DNA from 2 places in the Variovorax sp. 350MFTsu5.1 genome. Region 1 is predicted to be linked to the other one. Evidence: riboswitches for the same ligand, from Rfam matches in the RefSeq annotation. Region 1 holds a riboswitch; the other holds the start of a gene.
What was found. A riboswitch is a leader RNA that binds a small molecule or an ion and turns the genes downstream of it on or off. The one in region 1 is predicted to bind glycine.

Region 1 (3,610 bases):
CGCCGATGATGAAGGCTTGCGCGAGCCCGTCCGGGCTCGGCTGCACTGCGTACTGCAGGTTGATACCCCACTGGCTGCCATCCCCTAGCAGTTGCTGGAAGCGCGGTGTGTCCTGCGGCGTGCTGATGATCAGGATGTCGCGCATGCCGCCGAGCATCAAGGTGGTGAGCGGGTAGTAGATCATCGGCTTGTCGTACACGGGCAGGAGTTGCTTGCTCATCGCCAGCGTGGCCGGATGCAGGCGCGTGCCCGAACCACCGGCCAGGATGATGCCCTTGCGTTGCGTCGTCTTGGTCATGCTCTTTCTTCTCGTGGGATTCTTCAAAGGATCTCGCGCAGCATGCGCGCGACGCCTTCCTGCCATGGGGGCAGGCGCAGGCCGAACGTGGTCTGCAGCTTGCTGGTATCGAGGCGCGAGTTGTGCGGGCGCTTCGCGGGCGTCGGGAATGCGCTGGTCGGCACGGGCTCGACGGCGTCGGGCCCGGCCTTGAGTTCGACGCCGGCCTGCTGCGCCATTTCGAGCACGAAGCGCGCGTAGCCGTACCACGTCGTTTCGCCGCCGGCGATCGCGTGATAGAGGCCGACCTTGGAGGGCTCCTGCAGCGTCGCGCGGATAGCGTGCGCCGTGACGTCGGCCAATAGCTCCGCGCCGGTGGGCGCACCGAACTGGTCGTCGATGACAGTCAGCTTGTCGCGCTCCTTCGCCAAGCGCAGCATGGTCTTGGCGAAGTTGCCGCCGCGCGCGGCGTACACCCAGCTGGTGCGGAAGATCAGGTGCCTGGCGCAGTGCCGGGCCACCAGTTGTTCGCCTTCGAGCTTGGTGCTGCCGTACACGCTGAGGGGGCCGGTCGCATCGCCTTCCTTCCACGGCATGGTGCCGCTGCCATCGAAGACGTAGTCGGTCGAGTAGTGGACCATCAGCGCGCCGATCTTCTGGGCCGCCTCGGCCACCACGCCGGGCGACGTGGCGTTGAGCTTGCGCGCTAACTCGGGTTCGCTCTCGGCCTTGTCGACGGCGGTGTGTGCCGCTGCATTGACGATCACGTCGGGGCGCACCTTGAGCACCGTGTCGGCGAGTTCCTCGGGCCGGCAGAAATCCGCATGGAAATCGGTGCTGTCGAAGTCGAGCGCGACCAGTTCACCGAGCGGCGCCAGGCTGCGCTGCAGTTCCCAGCCGACCTGGCCGCCCTTGCCCAGCAGCAGCAGCTTCATGCCACGGCCTTCGCGTTGTTGTCGTACTGCTTCTCGACCCATTCGCGGTACGCGCCGCTTTGCACGTTGCGCACCCATTCGCTGTTCGCGAGATACCACTCGACGGTCTTGCGGATGCCGGTGTCGAAGGTTTCGGCGGGCTTCCAGCCGAGTTCGCGCTCGAGCTTGCGCGCGTCGATGGCGTAGCGGCGGTCGTGGCCGGGACGGTCGGTGACGTAGGTGATCTGTTCCTTGTACGGCTTGCCGTCGGCGCGGGGGCGCAGTTCGTCGAGCAGGGCGCAGACTGTGTTGACGATCTCGATGTTGGGCTTCTCGTTCCAGCCGCCGACGTTGTAGGTCTCGCCGAGCTTGCCGGCTTCGAGAACGCGGCGGATGGCGCTGCAGTGGTCCTTCACGTAGAGCCAGTCGCGCACCTGCATGCCGTCGCCGTACACGGGCAGGTTCTTGCCGGCCAGCGCGTTGACGATCATCAGCGGGATCAGCTTCTCGGGGAAATGGAACGGGCCGTAGTTGTTCGAGCAGTTGGTGGTGAGCACCGGCAGGCCGTAGGTGTGGTGCCAGGCGCGCACGAGGTGGTCGCTGGCGGCCTTGCTGGCCGAATAGGGGCTGTTGGGCTCGTACTTGTTCTCTTCGGTGAAGGCCGGGTCGGTCTTGGAGAGCGAACCGTAGACCTCGTCGGTCGAGACGTGCAGGAAGCGGAAGGCCGACTTCTGCTCGGCCGGCAGTGCGCCCCAGAAGCCGCGCACCGATTCAAGCAGGCGGAAGGTGCCGAGCACGTTGGTCTGCACGAAGTCCTCGGGGCCGTGGATCGAGCGGTCCACATGCGACTCGGCGGCGAAGTTGACCACGGCGCGGGGCTTGTGCTCGGCGAGCAGGCGGTCGATCAGGGCGCTGTCGCCGATGTCGCCCTGCACGAAGATGTGCTTGGGGTTGCCCTTGAGAGACGCGAGGGTCTCGAGGTTGCCGGCGTAGGTCAGCTTGTCGAGATTAACGACGGGCTCGTCGCTGTTCGCGATCCAGTCGAGTACGAAGTTGGCGCCAATGAAGCCGGCGCCGCCGGTAACCAGGATCATGAAGTCCCCTGCAGTTATGTGGAACGATCGCCGTCCGGCAGATCAACAGGTGATTATCCCATTGGCCCAAGGGAGAGAATCCAGAGGTTGGCGCCCGAGCAGGCTCCGCCTACAATCGCCTCCACTGCAGGAGAGCGGGCCACCCGGTGGCCCTACCGAAGGCGCAAACTCCCATAAACGCTCAGGTCGGCCTCGCAAGGGCCTGTACTGCAACAACTGAAACGCCGTCTGGAGAGCCGCCACGCCATGTGGCGCACCGAAGGAGCAAACCCTCTGCGGGCGCAGCGGGTGAATCTCTCAGGTACCGAGGACAGGGGGAGCGGCAACTTGGACTGCGGTCGTCCGGTTGTTTTTGCTATTCATTCAATAGCAATCCACGCCCGCCGTTCAAGCGCTGCAACCTCAAGGTACTTGAAATGCGCGTGATCGTCCTCGGCGCCGGCCTGCTCGGCGTGACTTCGGCTTACTACCTCCAGCAACTCGGCCACGAAGTGACCGTGATCGACCGGCAGGCCACCCCGGCCGCCGAAACCAGCTTCGCCAACGGCGGGCAGATCTCCGTCAGCCATGCCGAACCCTGGGCCAACCCCAGCGCGCCGCTGAAGGTGCTGCAATGGCTGGGCAAGGAAGACGCCCCGCTGCTCTTCCGCATGCGCGCCGACATGCGTCAGTGGCTCTGGGGCCTGCAGTTCCTGCGCGAATGCACGCCGGCGCGCACCCGCCACAACATCGAACAGATCGTTCGTCTGGGCACATACAGCCGTTCGATGTTGCAACAGTTGCGCCGCGACACCGGCCTCAGCTACGACCAGCGCACCCAGGGCATCCTCCACTTCTACACGACGCAGAAGGAGTTCGACGGTGCTCTCGAGCCCGCCGAGCAGATGCGCACCCTGGGCTGCGAGCGCCGCGTCATCTCGGCCGACGAGGCCGTGAAGATCGAGCCCGCCCTCGCCCACATCCGCCCCAAGCTGGCCGGCGCCACCTACACGGCCGAGGACGAATCCGGCGACGCCAACCGCTTCGCGCGCGAACTCGTCGGGCTGGCCGCCGCCGCGGGCGTGAAGTTCCTGATGAGCCACACCGTCACCGCGCTGCGCGAGGCCGGCGGCAGCATCGACCACGTCGAGGCCACCGACAGCGAAGGCCGCTTCCAGCGCATCCGCGGCGACGCCTTCGTGCTAGCGATGGGCTCGCTGAGCCCGCTCTACGCCGCGCCCCTCGGCATCCGGCTGCCGATCTACCCGGCCAAGGGCTACTCGGTGACGCTGCCCGTCAGGGACGCCTCCAAGGCCCATCAGGTCTCGCTGACGGATGACGAATTC
Region 2 (3,610 bases), 3.3 Mb from region 1:
CGAAGTCGAAGCCGCAGTGCGCGCCTGGGCCGCCGCATGGTCCGCACGCGACGTGGCCCGCTACCTCGCCGCCTATGCGAGCGACTTCACACCCCCGCGCGGCCAGGATCGCAAGGCATGGGAGACCGATCGCCGCACGCGCATCGAAGAGAAGGCCGCCATCAGCGTGGAGATCGACAGCCTCGTCATCAGCCTCAAGGGGCAGGCGGCCACCGCCAGCTTCCAGCAGACCTACAGCGCCGACAAGCTGCGCGAGAAGAGCCGCAAGACGCTGGAGCTGCAGCGCGTGGAGGGCCGCTGGCTCATCCGCAAGGAGAGCGCGGGCGGCTGAGGCAGGCGCCCGGACGAGGCGGGACGCAATGGCCCTGTAAGCCAAACGGTTCACGAAGGTGTCACCACTTGCAACCATGCTGCAGCCTTCGTTTCCCCAAAGCTGTGGCTGCCATGTTTCCCACCAAGACCGACAAGGCGCGCAACGAACTCCAGGGCGGACAGCGCACGCTCACCCAGCGCGAACGCGCCCTGCTGCTGATGGCCGACGGCCGGCGCTCCCTGACCGACTTCAGTCCCCTCTTCCCCAACCGCGATGAAGCCGAGCGGACGATCCAGGCGCTGATCGACAAGGGCTACCTGCAGGGCACGAAGGCCGCGGCGGCGGAAGCCGAGCCCCCCGCACAGCCCGCGCCCTCGCCCATCCCCGCCGTCGAGCCGATCCAGGTCGCCACCTCGGCCGACACCTTCGACGGCAAGCGTTCGCTGGCGACCACGCGCATGTTCCTGTTCGACATCTGCGAGCGCATGTTCGTGCGCCGCGACCCGAAGTTCGCGCTGCAGATGCGCGACGCCCTGCGCGAGGCGCGCGACCGCAACGCCATGCTGACCATCGCCGCGCTGATGCTCACCGAGATCGAGAAGACCGCGGGCGCGGAGCGCGCCGAGTCGCTGCGCGAGCGCATCGACCGGCTGCTGCCGCCGGCCGAAGTGATTCACTGAGGACTTCGATCGGGGCGATGGCCGCCACGGCCTGTGACACCATCGCCGGGTGAATTCCCCGCTTCCCGCCTCCACCTCGTTGTCCGAGCGCCTTCGCAGCTGGGCCAGGCGCCTCAAGCGCGACGGCGTCACCCTCTGGTTCGCCTGCCGGCACGCCTCCACGCCCTGGTATGCGAAGGCGCTGGGTGTTTTCGTGGTGGCCTATGCGCTCAGCCCGATCGACCTGATCCCCGACTTCATTCCGGTGCTGGGCTACGTCGACGACGTGCTGCTGCTGCCGGGGCTGATCTGGCTCACGATCCGGCTGATTCCCGCGTCCGTGCTCGCCGAATGCCGCGAGCGGGCCGATGCCTGGATGCAAAGCTCGGGCTCGAGGCCGACCAGCCGCTGGGGCGCCGCGCTGGTCGTGGCCGTGTGGATCGCGGTCGCCGCAGGGGCGTGGTACCTGTGGGTGCGCTGAGCGCATCGAGAAGATGGTCGTTGCGGAGCGCGCCGAATCGCTGCGAATGAAAAGCCGGCCGACGCCAGCGGCTTCGGCATTGCTTCACCGTGTCCGACCGTACATCGGACATCTGGAACCGGTGGTCATGAATCTTGCGGATGCGAAGCGCTGCAAGGTGTACGCTGAACCGAGCAAGCAGCCGCCAGAGGCACCGCTTGCCTCAACGCTCATCAATGCATAAAGGGAGAACAAGCCCATGGCTCTCACAAGTTTCGGATTCATCGTGACGGGAGACCGATTTGTCCAGCATCAGGGAACAGACAAGTTCCGAATGAAGGTCGTAGGAGTCGCAACCGCCTCCGAAGGTATCGAGGTTGCGCAGGAGATGGTTCGGGAAGGTGTACAGCTCATCGAACTCTGCGGCGGATTCAGCCCCGTGTGGGCGGGCAAGATCATCGAGGCCATCGACTACGCCGTGCCCGTTGGCGTGGTCGCGTACGGGCCGGAGTCGATCGACTCGATGCACCGTCTGTTCTCCTAGCGATACCCGATCAACTACACTCTCGAAAGTCAGGAGAGAGCCCCGCATGCCGGGGCCGCCGAAGGCGCAGGGGGCTGTTTCCCCCGAACGCTCAGGCAAAAGGACTGACGAGGCGCCGGTGAAAACCGGCGTTTCCTTGCTGGAGAGAGGCCGCCGCATCCAAAACAGGAGCAGCGGCCCACCGAAGGAGCAAACCCCGATCGTGGGGCGAATCTCTCAGGTAAAGCGGACAGCAGGGGTGGCCCATGGCTTGCGTCATGGATTTCGACTGCCCCTTTGGAGTGCCCCGTGGCCGCTTCTTCCGCCCCCGCTACCGAACTTCTCAAGACGCCGCTGTATGACCTCCACCTGGAGCTGGGCGCCCGCATGGTGCCCTTCGCCGGCTATTCGATGCCGGTCCAGTACCCGGCCGGCCTGATGGCCGAGCACAAGCACACCCGCGACGCGGCCGGCCTGTTCGACATCTCCCACATGGGTCAATTGCGCCTGGTCGGCCCCGACGCCGCGGCCGCCTTCGAGACCCTGATGCCCGTCGACGTGATCGACCTGCCCGCCGGCAAGCAGCGCTACGGCCTGCTGCTGAACGACGAGGGCGGCATCCTCGACGACCTGATGTTCTTCAACGAGGGCAACGGCTCGATCTTCGTGATCGTCAACGGCGCCTGCAAGGTGGCCGACATCGCGCACATCCAGCAGAAGATCGGCTCGCGCTGCGAGGTGCGCCCCCTGCCCGACCACGCGCTGCTCGCGCTGCAGGGCCCGCAGGCCGCGGCCACGCTGGCGCGGCTGTCGCCCGGCATCGAGCGCTTCGTGTTCATGACGGGCGGCGCGGTGCAGATCGACGGCATTGCGGCCTTCGTCACCCGCAGCGGCTACACCGGCGAAGACGGCTTCGAGATCTCGGTGGCCGCATCCGACGCCGAGCGCCTCGCCCGCCTGCTGCTGGCCCAGCCCGAGGTCAAGCCCATCGGCCTGGGCGCGCGCAATTCGCTGCGGCTCGAAGCGGGCCTTTGCCTCTACGGCAACGACATCGACACCACCACCACACCCGTCGAAGCCTCGCTCAACTGGGCGATGCAGAAGGTGCGCCGCGCGGGCGGTGCGCGCGAGGGCGGCTTTCCGGGCGCAGCGAAGGTGCTGGCGCAGCTCTCCGCAGCCACTGCAGGCGCGGCCGGCCACACCGACCACGACACGCTGAAGCGCAAGCGGGTGGGCCTGGTGGCGCTGGAGCGCATTCCGGTGCGCGACGGCACGGTGCTGCAGTCTTTCGAAGGCCAGGACATCGGCCTCGTCACCAGCGGCCTGCTCGGCCCCACGGCCGACCGCTGCATCGCCATGGGCTACGTGGCCACCGCCTTCGCCGAGCCCGGCACGCGCGTGCAGGCCATCGTGCGCGGCAAGCCGGTGCCGATGGAAGTGTCGACCATGCCCTTCGTGCCCACCCGCTACTACCGCGGCTGACCGGCTAGGCTCTGCACCCCCGATCCATTTTTTCCACGAGGAGTTTTTCCACCATGAGCATCAAGTACACCAAGGACCACGAATGGGTGTCGGCCGAAGGCGACGCGGCCACCGTCGGCATCACCGTGCACGCGCAGGACGCGCTGGGCGACGTGGTGTTCGTCGACCTGCCC

Region 2: it holds a riboswitch for glycine, as region 1 does, so the genes downstream of both, gcvT (glycine cleavage system aminomethyltransferase GcvT) here and ABL843_RS04045 (D-amino acid dehydrogenase) in region 1, are expected to answer to the same signal.

What each region holds. Positions count from the first base shown of each region.
Region 1 is NZ_CP157620.1:950,160-953,769, reverse strand. It holds gene rfbA (glucose-1-phosphate thymidylyltransferase RfbA) at 1-298, opposite strand, end outside; gene rfbD (dTDP-4-dehydrorhamnose reductase) at 322-1,212, opposite strand; gene rfbB (dTDP-glucose 4,6-dehydratase) at 1,209-2,285, opposite strand; glycine riboswitch at 2,403-2,500, shown strand; glycine riboswitch at 2,504-2,609, shown strand; gene ABL843_RS04045 (D-amino acid dehydrogenase) at 2,702-3,610, shown strand, end outside.
Region 2 is NZ_CP157620.1:4,218,755-4,222,364, forward strand. It holds gene ABL843_RS19205 (hypothetical protein) at 1-331, shown strand, start outside; gene ABL843_RS19210 (hypothetical protein) at 445-993, shown strand; gene ABL843_RS19215 (YkvA family protein) at 1,043-1,453, shown strand; gene ABL843_RS19220 (DUF6506 family protein) at 1,767-1,976, shown strand; glycine riboswitch at 1,997-2,093, shown strand; glycine riboswitch at 2,106-2,219, shown strand; gene gcvT (glycine cleavage system aminomethyltransferase GcvT) at 2,265-3,437, shown strand; gene gcvH (glycine cleavage system protein GcvH) at 3,491-3,610, shown strand, end outside.